DNA from 2 places in the Streptomyces sp. RFCAC02 genome. Region 2 is predicted to be linked to the other one. Evidence: riboswitches for the same ligand, from Rfam matches in the RefSeq annotation. Region 2 holds a riboswitch; the other holds the start of a gene.
What was found. A riboswitch is a leader RNA that binds a small molecule or an ion and turns the genes downstream of it on or off. The one in region 2 is predicted to bind cobalamin.
Positions count from the first base shown of each region.

Region 1: it holds a riboswitch for cobalamin, as region 2 does, so the genes downstream of both, metE (5-methyltetrahydropteroyltriglutamate--homocysteine S-methyltransferase) here and EMA09_RS29085 (hypothetical protein) in region 2, are expected to answer to the same signal.

Region 1 covers NZ_SAUH01000001.1:4,990,597-5,002,201, forward strand. Annotated here, with positions in the region: gene EMA09_RS23050 (alpha/beta hydrolase) at 1-115, shown strand, start outside; gene EMA09_RS23055 (MBL fold metallo-hydrolase) at 148-1,110, shown strand; gene EMA09_RS23060 (CocE/NonD family hydrolase) at 1,107-2,855, shown strand; gene EMA09_RS28495 (hypothetical protein) at 2,866-3,165, shown strand; gene metE (5-methyltetrahydropteroyltriglutamate--homocysteine S-methyltransferase) at 3,288-5,606, opposite strand; cobalamin riboswitch at 5,765-5,948, opposite strand; gene EMA09_RS23075 (VOC family protein) at 6,119-6,652, opposite strand; gene EMA09_RS23080 (hypothetical protein) at 6,880-7,395, shown strand; gene EMA09_RS28705 (tetratricopeptide repeat protein) at 7,538-9,928, shown strand; gene EMA09_RS23105 (Orn/Lys/Arg decarboxylase N-terminal domain-containing protein) at 10,099-11,605, shown strand, end outside.
Region 2 covers NZ_SAUH01000001.1:4,431,346-4,442,950, forward strand. Annotated here, with positions in the region: gene EMA09_RS20600 (ABC transporter ATP-binding protein) at 1-1,312, shown strand, start outside; gene EMA09_RS20605 (glycoside hydrolase family 15 protein) at 1,509-3,299, opposite strand; gene EMA09_RS20610 (glucose 1-dehydrogenase) at 3,296-4,360, opposite strand; cobalamin riboswitch at 4,550-4,700, shown strand; gene EMA09_RS29085 (hypothetical protein) at 4,843-5,904, shown strand; gene EMA09_RS20620 (CbiQ family ECF transporter T component) at 5,901-7,016, shown strand; gene EMA09_RS20625 (ABC transporter ATP-binding protein) at 7,013-8,629, shown strand; gene EMA09_RS20630 (ECF transporter S component) at 8,626-9,525, shown strand; gene EMA09_RS20635 (prenyltransferase/squalene oxidase repeat-containing protein) at 9,522-10,988, shown strand; gene EMA09_RS20640 (DUF4430 domain-containing protein) at 11,023-11,508, shown strand.

The DNA of each region.
Region 1 (11,605 bases), 560 kb from region 2:
GGCGGTCGTGCGCCGCGTCGCCGGGGCGAACCACGGATTCGTCCAGAACTTCCCGCACATCCCCGAGTTCCGCGAGGTCTTCGCCGCCACCCGCGACTTCCTCGCCGGGCACTGACGAGGACCGGGCACGAGTCAGGAGAGAGGGCCATGACGCCGGAAGGCACCGTCCACCCCGTGGTCTCGCCGTGGGGCCGCTTCGGTCTGTACAGCTTCTTCATCGACGCGCCCGAGCCGGCGATCGTCGACACCGGGATCGCGTCGTCGCCCGCCGAGGGCATCGTCCCGGCCCTCGCGGCGATCGGGCGCCGCGTCGAGGACGTGCGGTGGATCCTGCTCACGCACGGGCACATCGACCACATCGGCGGGGCGCACGCCCTGTGGGAACTCACCGGCCGGCGCGCGCGGGTCGTCATCCACGAGGCCGACGCGCCGATGCTCCGCTCACGGCAGGCCCACGTGGCGGAGTACCGCGCGGGACGCGGCCGGTACCTGCGCGATCCCGGGGGAGAGGCCCGGGTCGCGGCGGCGGCGGACGCCGTCATCTCCGGCGAGATGGAACCCACCCTGCTCGTCAGGGGCGGCGAGACCCTCTCCCTCGGCGGCGGCATCACCGTCTCCGTGCACGCCCTCCCGGGCCACACCCCCGGCTCGGTCGCCTACGTCATCGACGGCCGGCGCGCCGCGTTCACCGGCGACGCCGTACAGGTCCACGGAGCCGCCAACGGCTTCCCCGGCTACACCGACCCGGCGGCCTACCGCGCCGGCCTCGAACACCTCCGCGACGAGATCCGCCCGCTGAACCTCTACCTCGGGCACCCCTACCGCCGCGCGGACGGCACCCCGTACGGCGTCGAACTCGACGAGGCGCAGGCCCGGGAAGCCCTCACCCACAGCCTCGACGCCGAACGCCGCATCGCCGCCGCCGCCCGCGCCTGCCTGGAGGCCGGGCCGCGGGAGACGGACTCGCCGTACTCCCCCTTCGCGCCCGTCGCGGCCGCGCTCGGCTACACGGGCGACCCGACGCTCGAACCGTCACCGTTCTTCACCTCGCTGCACGGCTACCGCATGCAGCACAACAGGACCGCGCAGCACAGGAGTCACCGATCATGACCGACCTCCGGACGATACGGGCGGGCGAGCGGACCATCGCCGTCCGCAAGGACCTGCGGGCGCCGATGCGCGACGGCGTCGAACTCGCCCTGGACGCCTACCACGGCCTGGACGACACGCCGCGCCCCGCCCTGATCGCGATGAGCGCCTACGGCAAGGAACTGCAGGCCCTCGCCCTCACCACACCGCCGCAGCGCAGGCCGAGCCCGATGTGGGACGGCTGCATCGAGGCCGGCGACATCGCCCGCGTCGTGCGGGAGGGCTACGTCCACGTCATCGGCGACATGCGCGGCACGGGCGACTCGGGCGGCGTCATGATCGGCAACTACAACGCGGGCGGCGTGCCCCAGGGCCGGGACCTGTACGACGTGGTCGAGTGGGTCGCCGCCCAGCCGTGGTGCGACGGCAACGTCGGCATGATCGGCATCTCGTACTTCGGCTCCATGCAGGTGCTCGCCGCGGCCGAGCGCCCGCCGCACCTGAAGGCCGTCTTCGTCAGCGGGGGGCACTTCGACTTCTACGAGACGACGTACCACGGCGGGATCATGTGGTTCATGCCGCGTGCCGCGCGCGAGGGACGCGGCGGCGACTCCGGCATCGCGCACACCGACGTCAGGTCCCGCATGCAGGCGGTGCACAGCCCCGAGGAGCTGCGGAGACGCGTCGACGAGCGGCTGGCCGACCCGGACGTGGCGGCGTGGCCGAACCTCGTCCATGTGCTGAAATACCCGAAGAACCGCGAGTTCTGGTTCGACATCGTGCTGAACCCCCTCGACGGCGACTGGTACGAGGAGCGCAACCCGGTCAACCTCGCCCGGAACATCGACATACCGGTCTATCTGCAGATCGACCAGGGCCGCGGCTGGACGGTCGACGGCCACATCGAGCTGTTCGACGTGCTCAAGGGGCCGAAGAAGCTGGACATCGGCTCCTACCCGCCGATGCAGTCGCGCCCCTGGATCGAGGAGCACGACAAGATGTTCCGCTGGTACGAGTACTGGCTCAAGGGCGTCGACAACGGGATCATGGACGAGCCTGCCGTCAGCGTCTTCGTGGAGGGCTCGCGCGAGGTCGTCACGGCGGCGCAGTGGCCCCCGAAGGAGATCGCGTACCGGTCCCTGCACCTGCGGCCGCGCCACAGGCTGTCCTTCGAGCCGGAGCACATGGGCGCCGAGCACGCCGCGCCCGACGGCTTCTACCAGGCGCCGCTCACCGTCACCGACACGGTCCAGGTGCTCTCCTGGCGCACCGAGCCGTTCGACGCCCCCACCGAACTGATCGGCAGCGGCGCGGCGCACCTGTTCGCCGAGATCGACCAGGACGACACCAACTTCATCCTGCGCCTGTGGGACGAGGCACCGGGCGGCGGCCGGCAGCTCATCACCAGCGGCTACCTCAAGGCGTCCCACCGCGAACTCGACACGGAGCGCACCACCGAGGGCGACCCGTACCACCCGCACACGCGGGCGGTGCCGGTGGAGCCGGGGGCGATCGAGGAGTACGTGCTGCGGCTCTATCCGTTCGCGGCGACCCTGCTGCCGGGACACCGCCTGGTGGCGGAACTGTCGAACGACGAGCCCCTGGCCGACGCGCACAACGCGCTGCTGCCGCCGGACGCGTTCCACCTGCCGGTGGGCCGCCCCGTGACCCACAAGATCTACCGCGACGCGGCACACCCGTCCCGCCTGGTCCTTCCGTTCACGGAACCCTCGGCACGGAACGCGCCACGACCGCGCTCCGAGTGAACACCGCACGTTGGCGGCACCGGCGGGCATCGGTGGCCGGTTCTCACCGTCCAGGGCCGTAGTACAGCCGGAGGAACTCCTCCATCGCCGCGTCGACGCCGGCGCGGTCGCCGGTGGCGACGCCGAGCCCGGCCCGGCTGCGGGCCGTCGCCGGGTCCGTCCCGGCGGCGACCTGTTCGGCCTGCGTCCGGCGCAGTACGCGGCGTTCGAGACCGCGCTGTGCGAGGCGCTGCGGCTCCGGGCCGGCGCCTGCCGGTCCGTCGAACCGGAACCGACCTGGTCACGGCAAGCCCAGCCACTGACGGCCTGACACGACTCTCACTCATCCGCACACAACGCGCCCCGGACTGGTCCCACCCGCAGCGACCGCCGCCCGCCCCGCCGGGCTCAACTGGTCCGGCGGGGCGGGCGGCGGCCTGGTGGTGGGGGTGGTCAGTGATCCGGAAGTTCCGCGCGGACCGTGTGGGCGGCCTTCACCAGGTTGTGCAGTGATTCCCGTGTCTCCGGCCAACCGCGTGTCTTCAGGCCGCAGTCGGGGTTGACCCACAGCCGGTCGGCCGGGATCGCGTCGAGGCCGGTGCGCAGCAGGGCGGCGGCCTCCTCCGCGCTCGGTACGCGGGGGGAGTGGATGTCGTAGACGCCGGGACCTGCCTCGCGCGGGTAGCCGTGGGCGGCCAGTTCGCGGGCGACCTGCATGTGCGAGCGGGCCGCCTCCAGGCTGATCACGTCCGCGTCCAGGTCGTCGATGGCCCGCACGATGTCGCCGAACTCCGCGTAGCACATGTGCGTGTGGATCTGCGTCGCCGCACGGACCCCGGCGGTGGTCAGGCGGAACGCCTCGGTCGCCCAGGCCAGGTACGCGGGACGGTCGGCGGCGCGCAGCGGAAGCGTCTCCCGCAGCGCGGGCTCGTCCACCTGGATGACGGAAGTGCCGGCCGCCTCCAGGTCGTTCACCTCGTCGCGCAGGGCGAGGGCGACCTGGCGGGCGGTGTCGGCGAGCGGCTGGTCGTCGCGTACGAACGACCAGGCCAGCATGGTGACCGGCCCGGTGAGCATGCCCTTGACCGGGCGCTCGGTGAGGGACTGCGCGTACGTCGTCCAGCGCACCGTCATCGGTTCGGGGCGGGAGATGTCGCCCGCGAGGATCGGGGGGCGCACGTAACGGGTGCCGTACGACTGGACCCAGCCGTGCCGCGTCGCGAGGTAGCCGGTCAGCTGTTCGGCGAAGTATTGGACCATGTCGTTGCGTTCGGCTTCACCGTGCACGAGGACGTCGAGACCGGCCCGCTCCTGGAAGGCGACGACCTCGCGGATCTCCGCCCTGATCCGCTCCTCGTAGCGCGCGGTGTCGATGCGGCCGGCGCGCAGGTCGGCGCGGGCGGTGCGCAGTTCGCCGGTCTGCGGGAACGAGCCGATCGTTGTCGTCGGCAGCGGGGGCAGCGCGAGGTGGGCGCGCTGGGCTGCGGCCCGTTCGGCGTACGGCTGCGGGCGGCGCGTGTCGGCGACCGTGACCGATCCGGCGCGGGCGCGCACGGCCGGGTCGCGGGTGATGGGGGAGGCGGCGCGGGCGGTGAGGTCGGCCCGGTTCGCGGCGAGGGCGGCGGCGATCGTGTCGGTGCCGTGGGCGAGGCCCCTGGCGAGGGTGACGATCTCGGTGGTCTTCTGGCGGGCGAAGGCGAGCCAGCGGAGGATGCCCGGCTCGATGTCCTTCTCCGCCGCCGCGTCGAGGGGAACGTGCAGCAGCGAGCAGGACGACGACACGTCTACCCGGTCGGCGAGGCCGAGGAGGGTGCCGAGCGTGGACAGCGACCGCCGCAGGTCGTTGATCCAGACGTTGCGGCCGTCGACCACACCGGCGACCAGGCGTTTCCCGGGCAGTCCGCCGACGGCGGCCAGGTCGTCCAGGTTCGCGGCGGCTGCCCCGGTGAAGTCCAGGGCCAGTCCCTCGACGGGGGCCTTGGCGAGGACGGGCAGGGCGTCGCCCAGGCGGTCGAAGTAGGAGGCGACCAGCAGCTTCGGGCGGTCGGTCAGGCCGCCGAGGACGCGGTAGGCGCGTTCGGCGGCGGCCAGTTCGGCGGGGGTGCGGTCCTGGACGAGGGCGGGCTCGTCCACCTGCGCCCACGTGGCGCCCGCCGCGCGGAGGTCGGCGAGGACCTCGGCGTACACGGGCAGCAGGCGGTCGAGGAGGGTCAGGGGCTCGAAGTCCGCGGCCACGCCGGGCGCCGGCTTGGCGAGCAGCAGGTAGGTGACCGGGCCGACCAGCACGGGCCGTGCGGTGAGGCCCTGGGCGACGGCCTCCGTCAGCTCGGCGACCTGCTTGGCGGAGTCGGCCGTGAAGACGGTGTCGGGACCCAGTTCGGGGACAAGGTAGTGGTAGTTGGTGTCGAACCACTTGGTCATCTCCAGCGGCGCCACGTCCTGCGTGCCGCGGGCCATCGCGAAGTAGCCGTCGAGCGGGTCGGCGGCGACGGCGTCCCGGTGCCGGTCCGGGATCGCGCCCACCATGACGGTGGTGTCCAGGACGTGGTCGTAGTACGAGAAGTCGCCGGTGGGGATCTCATCGACGCCGGCGTCGGCGAGCTGCCCCCGGGCGGCACGGCGCAGGCCGGCGGCCGTCGCGTGGAGGGCGTCGGCGCTGACCCGGCCCTTCCAGTAGCCCTCGACGGCCTTCTTGAGTTCCCGGTGCTGACCCTGGCGGGGGTAGCCGTGCACGGTGGCCCGTGCTGCCGCGGCTGCGGGCTTGCTGGTCACGGAGATCTCCTTCGCGAGATGAATCCCTGGGATCCCGGCGACGGGACGAGGACGCGAAGGGGTGGCGGACCGGGCGGCACGTGCCCGCACGGTGTGTACGCCGACCCGCCCTCGAGGTCACCGGGATGTCCGCGCGCGAGTGGTCGCGCACGGGCAGGTGGCAGGTCTTCGGACTCGCGGGCACGTCCTCGTGTCAGGAGGACACCTACTGGCCGTCGCTTCCCGGGCCGTGGACCCAGTGCGTATGACGGCGGTCGTTCCCGCTCACCGCTGCGGGGCAGTCCCGGATTCCCACCGGGTTCCCTCTTGCGACGCCTCCCGCCTGGCTGACGGGGCGAACCAGCTGCGTCGGCGAGCGTAGGCGACACCCCGGACGAGCGGCACGGAACGTCCATCATGCGGATGGCGCGGGCACCCGCACACCGGACGGGCACCCGCGCGGGAACGGCGGTCACGCCGCGCCGCGACCGTAGCCACCAGGGCAGCGGATGGCCACGTACCTGCGGGACCGCTCAGCCGGCCGGCTCGACGGGGGTGCTGCTGTGGCCTGTCGTGCGGCCGGACAGTTCTGCGTCGAGTGTCGCCTGCGCCACGCGCATGTTCTCCGCGTACGCCGGCTGCTGGAGGCGTCGCCACATCTCCTCCGGGGCGACGTCCTCGACGTGGCAGGTCACCCACCAGATGTTCCCGAACGGGTCCCTGACGCGCCCGCCGCGCTGCCCGAACGCGTTGTCCCCGAGCGGTGTGACGACGTGTGCGCCGGACTCGAGCGCGCGGGCGAACGCCTCGTCCGCGTCGGGGACGAACACCCGCAGCAGGCTCGGCATCACGGGCCAGTCCGCGTGCCGGTCGAAGGCCAGGACGACGGTGTCGCCGACGCGGATCTCGCCGTGCCCGATCGCGCCGTCCTCGGTGGCGACCCGCGCCAGTTCCCGGCCGCCGAACGCCCGGGTGACGAAGTCGAGGAAGGCGCCGGTGTCGTCGGTGGCGACCCAGGGGGCGACGGAGGTGTAGCCGTCGGGGGCGGTGCTGGTCCGTCCGATCATCGCATGCTGCCTCTCGCTGGTGTTCCGGCTTGCGGGACCGAACGTAGGTGAGGTAGCGGAAAGGTCGGTTCCTGAATGAACGTCCCGAGGGGAGAGCCGGCCGCGCCCGGTCGCGACGCGGCCTCCCCGTCGCCCGGCCCGTCCTGTCCCGACGCTCGGGACGCTCGGGACCTGGCACAATCCGCCGCGTGACGCCCCTCGACCTCCAGCTCGTCCTGCTGCGCCGCATGGCCGACTTCCAGCCCGGCCGGGTGGAGGACGCCCTGCGCGCGCTCGGCGTCGGGCGCGGCGGCATGCGCGAGGCCAACCGCCGCTGGCAGGCGATGGCCCGCGCACGGCGCGCGCCCGGCGCCCTGGCGCGCTACCGTTCGGCGCTCGGCGCCCCCGAGTCCACGGTGGTCCGACAGGTGGGCGACCTGCGGAGCGAGGCGTACCGCTGGCCGCTGCCGCTGTGGCCGGACCTGCGGTTCGAGGTCCTCACGGCGCCGGGCGGCGGCGTATGGCTCGAACAGCTCGTCCGCGCCCCCGGCCGGCCGGCGCCGCCGCTGCGCACGGTGGACGACCTGCACCCCTGGTCGTGCACGACGGACGAGGTGGCGCGTGCCTTCGCGCCGGCGCGGCCGATGGAGGGGTCGGCGCCCACCCGGTGGCGCCTGGCGTTCGAGGCACCGACCGTGTCGGGCGGACGGCGGCACGTCGTCGCGGAGTTCACCTGGGGCCTGCTCCAACGCCTCGTCCCCTGACGCGGTGCACCGTCCCGGCGTCCGGCCATGTCGTGGCAGGGCACCGAAGTGGCGTCAGTGGTTGCCTGATTCTGTGCTGCGGGTGTCCGATGATGGGGGATGGTGGCGGGGGCGCGGGACACGGGGGGAGAGGCGACAGCACGTGGGTAGTGGGGGAGCCGTGGGGGCGGCGTGGTCGGGGGCGCGGTCGGCGCTGGTCGTGGCGGTGTCGCGGTACGAGGACGGCACGCTGGACGGGCTGCGGTCGCCGGCGCGGGACGCGGAGGAACTGGCCGGTGTGCTGGGCGATCCGGCCATCGGCGGGTTCGGCGTGACCGTGCTGTCCGACCCGACGGCCCACGAGATGCGGATGGGCCTGCTGGACTTCCTCGACGGCCGCAAGCCGTCCGAGCTGGTCGTGATCCACCTGTCCTGCCACGGCCTGCTGGACGCCCGCAACCGCCTGTACTTCGCCGCCACCGACACCCGCAGGACGCGTCTCCCGGCCACCGGAGTCGAGTCCGGCTGGGTCCTCGAACAGCTCGACGACTGCCGCGCCAGGAGCCAGGTGCTGATGCTGGACTGCTGCTTCAGCGGCGCGTTCGCCGGCGGCGCCAAGGGCGACGGCGGCCTCGACCTGCAGCGGCGTCTCGCCTCCCCGGGACGCGGCCGGGTCGTCCTGACCGCGTCCCGCGCCACGGAGTACTCCTTCGAGGGCGAGCCGCGCCCCGGCACGGACGAGGCGGCCCCGTCCGTCTTCACCGCCGGCCTCATCGACGGGCTGCGCACCGGAGCCGCCGACACCGACCACGACGGCCTGATCTCCGTGGACGACGCCTACGAGCACGCCTACGCCTACGTCCAGTCCCACAGCGGCCGGCAGACACCCCAACGCTGGCTCTCCCGTGCCGAGGGCACCCTCTGGCTCGCCCGCAATCCCCACCGCCCCCAGGCCCCGGACGGCCTGACCGACGACATCCGCTCGGCCCTCGCCAGTCCGCTGCCCGCCATCCGCGCGGGCGCCGTCCACGCGCTGGGGGAGTGGCTCACCGGTGACGACCCCGACCGCGCCCGTATCGCCCGGCGGCACCTCGACCACGCCGTCAGCCACGAGGTCCAGCTCGTCGCCCTGGCCGCACGCTCCCACATCGAGCGGTACGCCCGGCGCCTCGCCGAACGCGGTGTGGAACACGGCGAAGCCGGCCGTGACGACGAGGCACTCGCCGACCTCGACCGGGCCATCGAACTCGACCCGGACAACGATCTCGCGCTCGCAGCCCGTGGTGAGGCCCATCTGCGCACCGATCACGAGGACCTGGCGCTCCGGGACCTCGACCGTGCCATCGCCATCAATCCCGACAACGACGCGGCGCTCGCCGACCGGGGGAGCGTGCACCTGCTCGCAGGCCGCGAAGACCTGGCGCTGGCGGACCTCGAACGTGCGCTGCGGATCAATCCGGACCAGCGGGTGGCGCTCGCCGGCCGTGCCCTCTTCCACTATCTCGCCGGCCGCCGTGACGAGGCCGAGGCCGACCTCGACCGGGCACTCGGGCTCGACCCCGACGATCTCGTCGCCCTGGGATTCCGGGGAACGCTGCACGCGGAGGCGGAACGCTTCGACCGGGCGCTGGCCGATCTCGACCGGGTGATCGAACGGGTGCCGGACGACGCGGCGGCCCTCGCGCAGCGCGGTGACGTGTTCCGCGGGCTGGGCCGCGACGAGGAGGCGCTGGCCGACCTCGACCGTGCCGTCGCGCTCGACCCCGGCGATGTCCTCGCCCTCGCCAGCCGCGGCGAACTCCACCGCTGCGCCGGACGAAACGAAGCGGCGCTCGCCGATTTCGACCGGGTGCTCGAACGCGAGAGGGACGACGGATTCGCGCTCGGCCGCCGCGGCTACCTGCGTGCGCTCGCGGGCCGTCACGAGGAGGCCCTGACAGATCTCGACCGTGCCGTCGAACTGGACGCCGACGACCCCTTCGTACTCGCCGCCCGCGGCAACGCGCACCGCCTCGCGGGACGTCACGGGCAGGCGCTCGCCGACTTCGGCCGGGCGCTCGGGCTCGCCCCGGACGACGGGTTCTCGCTCGCGTGCCGAGGGGACGTGCTCCGCGTCATGGGCCGCCACGACGAGGCGTTCGCCGACCTCGACCGCGCCGCCGGACTCCTCCCCGACGACATTTTCGTCCGCGCCGTCCGCGGCGACCTGTACCGGCTCGTGGGCCGCCCCGCCGAGGCACTGGTCAATCTGAACCGCGCCCTGGAGCTCGACCCGGACGACACCCTCGCCCTCGCCAGCCGCGGCGAGCTGTACCGCACGGCGGACCGGGACGACGAGGCGCTGGCCGACCTGGACCGCGCCCTCACCCGTGACCCGGACTACGGGTTCGCGCTCGCTTCCCGCGGAAAGCTGTACCGCTCACTGGGGCGTTATGGCCGGGCGGTCGAGGACCTCCGGCGCGCGCTCGAACTCGACCCCGGCAACGACGACATCCACTCCGCGCTGGACGAAGCCCTCCTGCTCCACCGGGTGGCGCCCAAGCGCTTCCCATGAGGGACGGGTCCCGCCCGCCGCATCGTCAACACGGGAATGACGAGGCGGCAAGGTGCCGTCGCCCGCTTCCGGCGATCGGGTGGTTTCGGACCCCTCCGGCCTTCGGGCCGCGGTGTGCCGTGTGGGGATTGGCCCGGGCGGTGATGCTGCCGCCGGTGAGGGGGAGGGCCATGACCGACGACAGTACGATCCTGTTCGCCGTGCCGCCGTATCTGCGGGACGAGGGCGCAGCGGCCGAGCAGGTGGCACGTATCCATGACGCCGTCGCGGCGGCCGGTTTCCGGGTCCGGTGGGCGGCGAGCGCCCCCGACGCCCAGGCCGTGCTGCGCACCGAGGCCGGTCTCGCCGCGGCGCTGGTCGCCTGGGACCTGCCGCCCGGGCGCGGCGCCGAGCCGGGACCCGGCGGTCCATCGGCGCTGCGCGCGCTCGGCCGCCGGTTCGACCGGCTCCCCGTCTTCCTGGTCATGGCCGACGACGAGCCGCGCGATCTGCCGCTGTGGGTGTCGGAGTCCGTCGTCGGGTACGTGTGGCCGCTGGAGGACACGCCGTCGTTCATCGCCGGACGCGTCACGACCGCCGCCCGCGCCTACCGTGAGGCCGTCCTGCCGCCGTTCTTCCGCGCGCTCCGCCGCTTCCACGACGCGCACGAGTACTCCTGGCACACGCCCGCGCACTCCGGCGGCGTCGCGTTCCTCAAGTCGCCGGCGGGCCGCGCGTTCCACGACTGGTTCGGGGAGCGGCTGCTGCGCAGCGACCTGTCCATCTCGGTGGGCGAGCTGGGCTCCCTGTTCGAGCACACCGGCCCGATCGGCGAAGCGGAGCGCAACGCCGCCCGGGTCTTCGGCGCCGACCTCACCTACTTCGTCCTCCACGGCGACTCCACGTGCAACCGCCTGGTCGGCCACTACAGCGTCCTGCGCGACGAGATCGCCCTCGTGGACCGCAACTGCCACAAGTCGGTCCTGCACGGCCTCGTAGTCTCCGGGGCGCGGCCCGTCTTCCTGATCCCCACCCGCAACGGGTACGGGCTCGCCGGGCCGCTGCCGCCCGGCGGGGTCGCGGCGGACGCGGTGGCGGCCAGGATCGCCGCGCACCCGCTGACCGCGGGCGCGGTCTCCCCGGAGGGGCAGTACGCCGTCTTCACCAACTCCACCTACGACGGCCTGTGTTACGACGCGGTGGCGGCGGCTCGCGCGTTCTCCGCGAGCACGCCGCGGCTCCACTTCGACGAGGCGTGGTTCGCGTACGCCCGCTTCCACCCCCTCTACACCGGGCGCTACGGCATGTCGGTCGGCCCCGGCTCCCTCCCCGGCCCCGAGCGCCCCACCGTCTTCGCGACCCAGTCGACGCACAAGCTGCTGGCCGCGCTGTCGCAGAGCGCCATGGTCCATGTGCGGCCCGCGCCCCGCGCGCCGGTGGAGCACGACCGCTTCAACGAGACCCTGATGATGCACGGCACCACGTCCCCGCTGTACCCGATGATCGCCTCGCTGGACGTCGCCACCGCCATGATGGACGGGCCGCAGGGCCGCTGGCTCGTGGACGAGGCCGTGACGGAGGCGGTCCGCTTCCGGCAGGAGATGGTCCGCGTCCGGCGGCGCGTCGAGAGCGCGGGGGACCGGCCGCCGTGGTTCTTCGGCGTGTGGCAGCCGGAGACGGTGACCGATCCGGCGACCG
Region 2 (11,605 bases):
GCCCCGGGCCGCGGCCACCCTGACCGTCGCGCGCCGCAAGTACCGCAGCTTCCACCGCTGGGTGCAGCACAACCGGGCGGCGCAGACCCTCGCGCACCTCCTCACCGACACGGAGGCCGCGTCCGAGATCCGGGTGCACGGCGCCGGCCCGTACCTCCTGCGGCACTTCCGCGGCATGTCCCTCAGCCAGGAGCGCGAACAGGCCCGCCTCGCCCGCCTCGACGCCCGTACCGGCCTGGTCGCCGCCGCCTGCACGGGCGCGGCCACCGCCGGGATCTACGCGGTGCTCGGCGGCCTGCTGTGGTCGGGCGCCATGGCGCTGGCCGCCGCCGGCACGGCCGTCCTCGCCATCCGCACGGGCACGGGCCAGCTCGACAGCCTGGTCAGCCGCGTCACCTCGCTCCACGAGGAGTCCCTGTACGTCGGCGACCTCGACCGGCTCCTCACCGAGTCCGCCGACCGCCGCATCCCGGAGGGCGGCTCGCCGCTGCCCGCGGCGGTCGACGCCGTCACCTTCGAGAACGTGACGTTCGGCTACCCCGGCGGCGACGGCCCGCCCGCGCTGCGGGACGTGTCGCTGACGATCCCCGTCGGGCGCGGCGCGGTCGTCGCCCTCGTCGGCGAGAACGGGTCGGGCAAGAGCACGCTCGCCAAGCTCCTGTGCGGCCTGTACCTGCCGACGTCGGGAACCATCCGCTGGGACGGTCACGACGCGGCGGCGCTCGACCGGCAGGCCGTCTTCGACCGGTGCGCGATCGTCCACCAGGACCACTTCCGCTGGCCGATGACCGCGCGCGTCAATGTCGCGATCTCGCGCAGCGACCGCCCCGTCTGTGACGAGCGCCTCGCGGCGTCCGTCGAGCACGCCGGGCTCGGTGGTCTCCTCGCGGAGCTGCCGCGTGGCTGGGACACCCTGCTGTCGCGCCGTTTCCAGGGCGGGCACCAGCTCTCGGGCGGGCAGTGGCAGCGGCTCGGCATCGCCCGCGCCCACTACCGTGACGCGCCGCTCCTCGTCGTGGACGAGCCGACGGCCGCGCTCGACGCGAAGGCGGAGCAGCGCGTCTTCGACCAGATCCGCGCGCTCGCCGACGGCGGGCGGACGATCGTGCTGATCACCCACCGCATGGCGTCCGTGCGGCACGCGGACCTCGTGCACGTCCTGCACGAGGGGCGGCTCGTCGAGTCGGGCACCCCGGAGGCGCTGCTGACGCTCGGTGGCCACTACCGGACGCTGCACGACATCCAGGCGGCGCAGTTCCGCCCGGTGGAGTCCGCCGCCGCGCAGGTACCGGCGGAGAGCGACGTGTCGTAGCCGTCCGGGCCGCGCCCCGCCGGCCGGGGGCACCCCCTGTCCGGGTGGGTGACCGTGCCGGCGGGCGGGGCGCGGGGTCGGTGTGCCGGTGCGTCAGGGCATCAGGACCGAGTCGATCACCTCGAAGGACGTGCCGGATCCCGACATGCGGGGGTGCCGCCCCCGCCGCCCCGGCGGATCGGTCCGCGTCCGGCGGCTACCCGGTGTGTGTCTCCGTGTGCGCGCCGTCGAGGCGCTGGGCGGTGTTCACCAGGCCGACCATGCTGAACGCCTGTGGCGTGTTGCCCAGGTGGCGGTGGGCGTGCGGGTCGTACTCCTCGCTGAGCAGGCCGACGTCGTTGCGCAGGCCGAGCAGCCGCTCGAACAGTTCCTCCGCCTCGGCGGTGCGGCCGGTGCCGTGCAGGGCGTCGGCCAGCCAGAACGAGCAGGCCAGGAACGCGCCCTCCGAGCCGGGCAGCCCGTCGGCCGTGCCGCCGTCCTCCGTGCGGTACCGCAGGAGGAGGCCGTTCTCGCACAGCTCCTTCTGGACGGCCCGCACCGTGCCGTGCACCCGCGGGTCGTCCCAGGGCAGGAACCCGACGCGCGGCAGGAGCAGCAGCGCCGCGTCCAGGTCGGGCGAGCCGTACGACCGGGTGAACGTGTTGCGCCCGGCGTCGTAGCCCTTCTCGCACACCTCGGCGCGCACGCGGTCGCGCAGCGCGGCCCACCGGTCGGCGGGGCCGGGCAGGTTGTGGGTGCGCACGGCGCGCACCGCCCGGTCGAAACCGGCCCACGCCATCACCCGGGAGTGCGTGAAGTGCCGGCGCGGGCCGCGGGTCTCCCACAGGCTGTCGTCGGGGCGGTCCCAGTTGCCCTCCAGGTACTCCAGCAGGGCGCGCTGCACGGCCCACGCGCTGTCGATGGGCGCGAGCCCGGCCTCGCGCGCCAGGTGCAGGCCGTCGAGGACCTCGCCCCACACGTCGAGCTGGAACTGGCCCGCCGCGGCGTTCCCGATCCGTACCGGTGAGGAGTCCGCGTAGCCCGGCAGCCAGTCGAGCGAGGTCTCGGTCAGCCGCCGCCTGCCGTCGAGGCCGTACATGATCTGCAGGTCCGCCGGGTCGCCGGCCGCGGCCCGCAGCAGCCACTCCCGCCACGCGCGGGCCTCGTCGGTGAAGCCGGTGCCCAGCAGCGCCTGGAGCGTGAACGTCGCGTCCCGCAGCCAGCAGAAGCGGTAGTCCCAATTGCGGGGGCCGCGGAGCTGCTCGGGCAGCGAGGTGGTCGCGGCGGCGACGATGCCGCCGGTCGGCGCGTACGTGAGGGCCTTCAGCGTGATCAGGGCGCGCCGTACGGGTCCGCGCCAGCGCCCCTCGTACGCGCAGCCGCTGAGCCACCCGCGCCAGAAGTCGGCCGTCTCCGTCAGCGCCAGCTCCGGATCGACCGGGTGCGGCCTCGGCAGGTGGGAGTCCCGGTGGGTGAGGACGAACGGCACGCGCTGCCCGGCCGCCACGGTGAACCGCGCGGTGGTGCCGCCGCCCTCGTCCGCCAGGGACACGGGCGTCCGCAGCCACACGGCGTCGGGGCCGGCGACCGCCTGCAGATCCTCGCCCTCCCGGGTGATCCACGGGACGATGCTGCCGTAGTCGAACCGCAGCCGCAGGTCCATCCGCATCGTCACGCGTCCACTGACGCCCTCGACCAGCCGCACGATGTCGGCGGCCTCGCCGCGCACCGGCATGAAGTCGATGACGCGCACGGTGCCGTCCGGGGTCTCCCAGTCCGTCTCCAGGACGAGGGTGTCCTCGCGGTAGCGGCGGCGGGTGGCGCGGTCGGCGCCCTCGGGGCGCAGCCGCCAGTGTCCCGCGCTGTCGTCGTGCAGCAGCGCGGCGAAGCAGGCGGGGGAGTCGAAGCGGGGCAGGCACAGCCAGTCGACTGACCCGTCGAGGCCGACCAGGGCTGCGGTGTGGAGGTCGCCGAGCAGGGCGTAGTCCTCGATCAGCCGGCGTGTCATGCGTCCGGGCCGTCGAGCGTGACGACGACCTTCACGTCGTCCGGGTGTTTCCCGCCGTACGCCTCGGGGGCGCGGTCGAGGGGGACGCGGCGGGTGATGAGGCGGCCGAGCCAGCCGGCGTCGGCCGCGCCGAGCGCGTCGGCGGCGCGCCGGTAGTGGTCGGTGCGCGCGTTGACGGAGCCGACGACCGCGCCGTTGCCGAGGACCAGGGCGCGGTTGACGCCGCCCGCGTCCACGGTCAGGTCGCGGCCGGGGGTGGACACGCCCGTCAGGCAGACGACGCCGTACGCGCCGGCGCCGGCGAGGGCGCCGAGGACGAGCGGTCCTGCGCCGGTCGCCTCCAGCACGATGTCGGGGCGTACGGCGTCGAGCACGCGGTCGATCGTGTCCGTGTGGTAGGTGGCGCCGAGGTCCTCGACCAGCGCGGGCTTCGGGCCGTCCGTGACCTGGTCGAGGACGTGCACGTCCAGGCCGCGCTGCGCGCCGAGGAGGGCGCCGAGCAGGCCGATCGGCCCCGCGCCGGTGACGAGGACGCGCCGCGGCTCGAACCAGGCCCTGCCGCCGATCCGCTCGATCTCGTCCCAGGCCTTCGCGACGACGCTGGTCGGCTCGAGCAGGACCCCGACGTCGGCCAGGCGGGCGTCGAGCGGGACGGCGTAGGCCGCCTCGACGGTCCAGAGCTGGGCCGCGTAGCCGTCGCGCTCCTTGATGCCGCGCTCGGTGTAGCGGCCGTTGCGGCACATGTCGAACTGTCCGCGGGCGCAGGCGCCGCACGGTTCGGGGTCGGGGCGGCGGACGACGCCGGCCACGAGGTCGCCGGGGGAGAAGCCGCTGCCGTGCGGCGCCCGCCTGACCCGGCCGAAGGACTCGTGCCCGAGGACCAGGCGGTCCCTGCCCGGCGGGGCGGCGCCGTACTCGCCCGTCACGATCTCCCGGTCCGTCCCGCAGACGCCGACCGCGATGCCCTCGACGAGCAGGTCGTCCTCGCCGGGGGTCGGGTCGGGAAGCTCGGAGACGGTCAGGGAATCCTTCCGCTCCGGCTCGATCGTCACCGCTCGCATGGGTCGACCTCCCCGTCGTCCGTGGCCGCGCCCGCCGCCGGGTCAGCCGCCTCCGTGACACGGGTGGCCGGGAGCCGCCGGGTGAAACATCCGGGCCGCGCCACGGGCGCGGTCGTCACTCCCGGTGAGGTTGCGCCCCACCGTCTGGTCATGGGCCCACCCGGCGCGTACAGTTGTGCGGCGGACCGGCGACCGAACGGTTGTCCGGGCCGCTTCCGACAATTGAATGCGTGTGCGAACGAGGGAAGCCGGTGCGAATCCGGCGCTGACCTGCAACCGTGAGTGACGCCCCTGGGGGCCGTCACGAGCCGGAATGCTCGCCGCACGCGTGCACTGCTTCCCACTGTCACGGTCTGCAGAGTGGAGCCCTGGGTCCTCCGGCCCCTCGGCCCCTGCCGCCGCTCCTCCACACGAGCGCGCCAGGGGTTTCGCGATGTCCGGGGCGTCGCGCGGGGTCCGCCTGCCCCAGCGAAAGGCCCGCGATGCCGCTCCGCGCCGAAGCCGCCCGCGCCGTCGGGATACGGGCCGCCGCCCTCACCGTCCTCCTCGTCCTGCTGCAGGCCCTGCTGCCGCCGACCGCCGCACGGGCCGCGCAGCCCACGGCGGCCGGCACCCCCGGGTTCTGCCCCGGTGCCGCCGGCGTGACGGTCGTCGTCGACTTCCGCGAGCTGGGCGGCGGGCAGGTCGTGCGCTGCGCGCCGGACGCGCCCGCCGACGGCCTCGCCGCGCTGCGGGCCGCCGGGTTCGAGATCACCGGGACGAGCCGGTGGGGCGACTCGTTCGTCTGCCGCATCAACGGCCGCCCCGGCGTGGACGCCGAACCCTGCACGGACACCCCGCCGGCCTCGGCGTACTGGTCGTACTGGCACGCGGAGAACGGCGGGTCCTGGACGTACAGCCAGCGCGGCGCCTCGTACCGCACCCCGGCGGAGGGCACGTTCGAGGGCTGGTCGTTCTCGCTGGACCGGGAGATGGACGACGCGCCGCCGCCCGGTGTCGCCCCGGTCCGTCCCGTGCCGGACGACGGCGGGGACGGTGGTGGCGGGGACGACGGGGACGACGGCGGGACCGCGCCGGGCGGCAGCGGCGGCTCGTCCTCCGGCTCGTCCGGCTCGGATTCCGGCGCCGGCCCGGACCCGGGCTCCACCGCGGGCACCGACCCCTCCGACGGCGACGGCGGGAACACCCCGCCCGCCGGGCAGCCGTCGGCCCCCGGCGCCGACCCGTCCCCCGACGACGCGCCCACCCCGGACGACGACGCCACCGCCACACCGGACGACGGGCCGACCGGGCCGGACGACGACGCCACGACCCCCGCCCCCGCGGACGGGACCACGGCCCCCGCCCCCTCCGAGGCCCCGGCCTGGAGCGGCGAGGACGAGGAGTTCGAACAGGAACGCGCCGAACGGGACGGGTCGTCGCGAGGCCCCTCCCCGGCCACCGTCGCCGTGCTGGCCCTGGTCGCCGCGCTCGCGGCCGGCGGTGCCCTCGCCGCCAGGCGCCGGCGCCGCACCGCCGAGGCACGGACGGACGACGCCGCATGACACCGCGACTCCTGCCGCGCGCGCTGCACCCCGGCGCCTGGTGGCTGTGGGCACTCGGCCTCGCGGCCGCGGCGAGCCGCACGACCAACCCCGTCCTCCTCGCCCTGCTCCTCGCCGCCGCCGGCTGCGTCGTGGCGCGGCGGCGCACGGACGCGCCCTGGGCGCTCTCGTTCCGCATGTACGTCGTCCTCGGCGGGGTGATCGTGGCGGCCCGCGTCCTGTTCCGCGTCGTCTTCGGCGGCGGCAGCGGGGAGACGATCCTGCTCACCCTGCCCGAGATCCCCTTGCCCGACTCCACCGGCCTGCGCCTGCTCGGCCCGGTCGCGGCCGAGGAGGTGCTCGGCGGCGCGTACGACGGCCTGCGGCTGGCCGCCATGGTGATCTGCGTCGGCGCGGCGAACACCCTCGCCGACCCCAAACGCATGCTCAAGGCCATGCCCGGCGCCCTGTACGAGGTCGGCACCTCCGTGGTGGTCGCGCTGACCGTCGCCCCGCAGCTCGTCGAGAGCGTGGGCCGGGTACGCCGGGCGCGGCGGCTGCGCGGCGCCCGCGAGAAGGGCCGCCGGGCGCTGCGCGGCATCGTCGTCCCCGTCCTCGAGGACGCCCTGAACCGCGCGCTTGCCCTGGCCGCCGCCATGGCGTCGCGCGGGTACGGCCGCACCGGCGGCACCCCGGCCCGTACGCGGCTGCTGGTCGGCGTCCTCGTGCTCGGCGGGCTCCTCGGCATCGCGGCCGGCCTGTACGGGCTGCTCGACGCCTCGTCCCCCGCGTACCTCGGGACGCCGATGCTGCTGGCCGGCACCGCCGTCGCCGTGACCGGGTTCGCGCTCGGCGGGCGGCGGGTGCGCCGCAGCGGCTACCGCCCGGACCGCTGGCGCGCCGCCGAACTCCTCACCGCCGCCTCGGGCCTCGGCGCGGCGGCGCTCGCCCTGTGGGCCGACCGCGTCGATCCGGCCGTCCTCAACCCGCCGCTCGCGCCGCCGGTGTGGCCCGACGTGTCGGCCCTCGCGGTCGCCGCCGTGCTGACGGGCCTGCTGCCCGCCGTCCTGACGCCACCCCCGCCCCCGCCCGTCCCCGCGCCGTCCGCCGTCCCCGAGGAGGCCACCGCGTGATCACTTTCGAGGACGTCGGCTTCACCTACCACGGCGCTTCCCGCCCGGCCCTGGCCGGCGTGGACCTGACCGTGTCCGAGGGCGAACTGTGCCTGGTCGCCGGACGGACCGGCGCGGGCAAGTCCACGCTGCTCGGCGCCGTCAACGGCCTGGTGCCCCGGTTCACCGGCGGCACCCTCGCCGGGCGCGTCACGGTCGCGGGGCAGGGCACCGAGGACCATCCGCCGCAGGAGTTCGCCCACCTCGTCGGCACCGTCGGCCAGGACCCGCTCGCCGGCTTCGTCACCGACACCGTCGAGGAGGAACTCGCCTACGGCATGGAGCAGCTCGCGATCCCGCCGGACGTCATGCGCAAGCGGGTCGAGGAGACCCTCGACCTCCTCGACCTCGCCGCGCTCCGCCACCGCCCGCTGCGCGCCCTCTCCGGCGGCCAGCAGCAGCGGGTCGCCATCGGATCGGTCCTCACCGCCCACCCCGCCGTCCTCGTCCTGGACGAGCCGACCTCCGCGCTCGACCCGACCGCCGCCGAGGAGGTCCTCGCGGCCGTGCTGCGGCTCGTCCACGACCTCGGCACCACCGTCCTGATCGCCGAGCACCGCATGGAACGCGTCCTCCAGTACGCCGACCGCCTGCTGCACCTGCCCGGCGACGGCACCGTCAGGGACGGCACGCCCGCCGACCTCATGACCGACTGCGACGTCGCGCCGCCCGTCGTCCACCTCGGCCGCGCCGCCGGCTGGCGGCCCCTGCCGCTGTCCGTGCGCGACGCGCGCCGCCGGGCACCCGAACTCCGCGACCGCCTCGCCGGCCTCGTGCCACCGCGGCCCGCCACCGCGTACGGCGGGGGCGCGACCGTCCTCGACGCCAGGAGGGTGACCGTCACCCACGGCGCGACCGTCGCCGTCCGCGCCCTCGACCTGACCCTGCGCGCCGGCGAGGTCACCGCCCTCATGGGACGCAACGGCGCGGGCAAGTCCTCCCTGCTGTGGGCGCTCCAGGGTTCGGGTCCGCGCCGCTCCGGCAGCGTCGCGGTGGACGGCACCGACCCCGCACGCCGCCCGCCGCACGAGGCCCGCGCCCTCGTCGGGCTCGTCCCCCAGTCCGCCGCCGACCTGCTCTACCTCCACACCGTCGCCGACGAGTGCGCCCAGGCCGACACCGAGTCGGCCGCCGCACCCGGCACCTGCCGTGCCCTGCTGGACGGCATCGCCCCCGGCGTACCGGACGACCGGCACCCGAGGGACCTGTCCGAGGGGCAGCGCCTCGCCCTCGTCCTCGCCGTCCAGCTCACCGCCGCGCCGAAGGCCGTCCTGCTGGACGAGCCGACGCGGGGCCTCGACTACCACGCCAAACGCGCCTTCGGCCGGATCGTCCGCGACCTCGCCGACGGCGGCGCCACCGTCCTCGTCGCCACGCACGACGTGGAGTTCGCCGCCGCGACCGCCGACCGCGTCACCGTGCTCGCCGACGGGGCCGTCGTCGCCGACGGGCCGACCGCGCACATCCTGTGCTCGTCGCCCTCCTTCGCCCCCCAGGTCGCCAAGGTGCTGCGGCCCCAGCCCTGGCTGACGCCCGAACAGGTGGCCGACGCCCTGGCGGGGGCCGCCGGATGAGCGGCACCCGGCCCCGCCGCGCGGCACGCGTCACGGCGCTGCGGGTCGGCCCCCGCGCGAGCGCCGTCCTGTGCGTCGCGAGCGCCATCGGCCTCGCCATGTTCTGCTGGCCGCTCCTGAGCCCGCCGCAGCCCCAGGCCATGGCCCACGCCGGTCACGCGCCGCTGCTCTTCGTCGTGCTGCTGCCGGTCGTCATCGCCCTGGTGCTCGCCGAGCTGTCCGAGGGCGGCATCGACCCGAGGACGCTCGCCCTGCTCGGCGTCCTGGCCGCCGTCAACGCCGCGCTCCGCCCGCTCGGCGCGGGCACCGCCGGCATCGAGACGGTGTTCTTCCTGCTCATCCTGGCCGGACGGGTCCTCGGCCCCGGGTTCGGCTTCGCGCTGGGCGCCGTCTCCCTGTTCGCCTCCGCCCTGCTGACGGCCGGCGTCGGCCCGTGGCTGCCGTTCCAGATGATGGCCGCCGGCTGGGTCGGGCTCGGCGCCGGGCTGCTGCCGCGCCGCCCCACGGGCCGCGCCGAGATCGCGCTCCTCGCCGCCTACGGCGCCGTGTCCGCGTACGCCTTCGGCCTCGTCATGAACCTGTGGTTCTGGCCCTACGCGACGGGCACCGGCACCGACCTGTCCATCGACCCCGAGGCGCCCTGGACCACCAACCTCCGCACCTTCCTCCTCTACACCCTGGTGACCTCCACCATCGGCTGGGACACCGGCCGGGCGGTGACCAACGTCCTCACCGTCTGCGCCCTCGGCCCCGCCGTCCTCACCACCCTGCGCCGCGCCGCGCGGCGCGCCGCCTTCGACACCCCCGTGACGTTCGCCGGCCGCGCACCCGCCGCCGGCGACACCGCCACCGGCGTCCCACCGGGCGCCGACGACAAGGAAGCACCCATCCGATGACCAGACCCCAGCGGCCCCGCGCCGCCACCCTGCTGACCGCCGCCCTCCTCGCCTCGGCCGCGCTCGCGGGCTCGGGCACCGCCGCCCGCGCCGACGCGCCGCCGGACCTCGCCGACCCCGCCGCCGCGGCCGCGACCTGGACCGTCGCCCAGCTCACCGACGGCAGCAACGCGTCGGGCGACCACGGCCTGACCGCCGACATCGTCCTCGGCCTCGCCTCCACCGGCACCGCGGGCGACGCCCAGCGGGCCGCGACCGACTGGCTCGCGGAGAACGCCGCCGACTACGTCACCCGGGGCGCGCCCGACAGCGGGACCGTCTTCGCCGGCGGCACGGCGAAGCTCGCCCTCGTCGCCGCGGCCGAGCACCGGGACCCGTCGGACTTCGGCGGCCTCGACCTCACCGCCCTGCTGCTCGCCGGTCTCCAGGACACCGGCCGGATCAGCGACGCCGGGTCGGCCGGCGACATGTCGAACCAGTTCTCCCAGTCCCTCGCCGTCCTGGCCCTGGAACGGACCGGCGACCTCCCCGACTTGGCCGTGGACTTCCTCGCCTCGACCCAGTGTGCCGACGGCGGCTTCCCTCTGTCGCTGCGCCGCAACCCCGACCGCTGCACCTCCGACACCGACAGCACCGGGCTCGCCGTCCAGGCCCTGATCGCCGCCGGGCACAGTGACGGCACCGACGCCGCCCTCGACTGGCTGGAGGACGGGCAGGGCGAGGACGGCGGCTTCGGCTACAACGCCACCGCCGTCCCCAACAGCAACTCGACGGCCCTCGCCGTGCAGGCCCTCGTGGCCGGCGGCCGGGACGAGGCCGCCGACCTGGGCGTCACCTGGCTGCGCGCGATGCAGGTCGGCTGCGCCGGGGCCGCCGGGGACCGGGGCGCCGTCGGCTACCTGGACCCGGTCGCGGACGGCATGGCGCTGCGCTCCACCGCCCAGGTCGTCCCGGCCCTCGCGGGCGTCCCGCTCGGCGACATCGACGCGCCGGCCACGACCACGCCGGGCGTGTCCGGGATCGACTGCACGCCGGACGAGGGGCAGACGGACGGCGGCGCGTCCGGCGACCCGGGCACCGACGACCCGCAGGACCCGGACGAGCCGGGCGACCCGCAGGACCCGGACGACGGCACCTCCGGCGGCACCGACCCGGGTGACACCGACCCGGACGACACCGACCCGGACGACACCGGTACGGGCGGCACGACCACCGGCGGCACCGACTCCGGCGGGACGGACACCGGCGGCACGACCACGGACGGCACGACCACCGGCGGGACGGATTCCGGCGGCACGACGACGGGCGGCACGGACACGGGCGGCACCGGCGGTGTCGTCCCGGACGGCAGCCTCGCGTCCACCGGCAGCTCCCCCCTGCCCCTCGTCGGCCTGGCCGCGGCCCTGCTGGCGGCGGGAGCGGCCGCCACCCTCGTCGCACGCCGCCGCCGCGCCACGCACTGACCCGTCCTCCCCACCACGACGAAGGAGTCCGTCCATGCACCTGCCCCTGACCCGCCGCACCGGAACCGCCCTGACCGCCGTCGTGACCGCCGCGCTGGCGTTCACCGGTGCCACGGCCGGCCCGGCGGCCGCCGCCGACCCGGTCACCGTCACCCTCACCGTCACCGCATCCGACGGCGTGGTGTTCGACGGCGAGGTGACCACGACCGGCCACACCGTCACCCCGGCGACCGGCGCGGCGCACCTGTGCGACGGCACCAACGCCGGCGCCAACCCGACCGCCGGCGCCACCCCGACCGCGGCCCTGGACGACGCGGCCGACGGAGCCGGCTTCGACTGGGACGGCGTCTGGTACGCGTCGTTCGACGACTACCTGGTGACGAGCATCGACGGCCGGCCGCAGGACGCCGACCACTTCTACCTGCTCACCGTCAACGGCGCGGAGGCGACGGTCGGCGGCTGCCAGCTCCTCCTGGACGAGGGCGACGAAGTCGCCTTCACCTGGACCGAAATAGGCTGACCCGCCCGCCCCGGGCCGCGGGCACCCCCACGGCCCGGGACGACGGCCGGTCGGGCGCCGCCGGGCCAGGGGCACCCCGCCCCGGCGGCACGCCGAC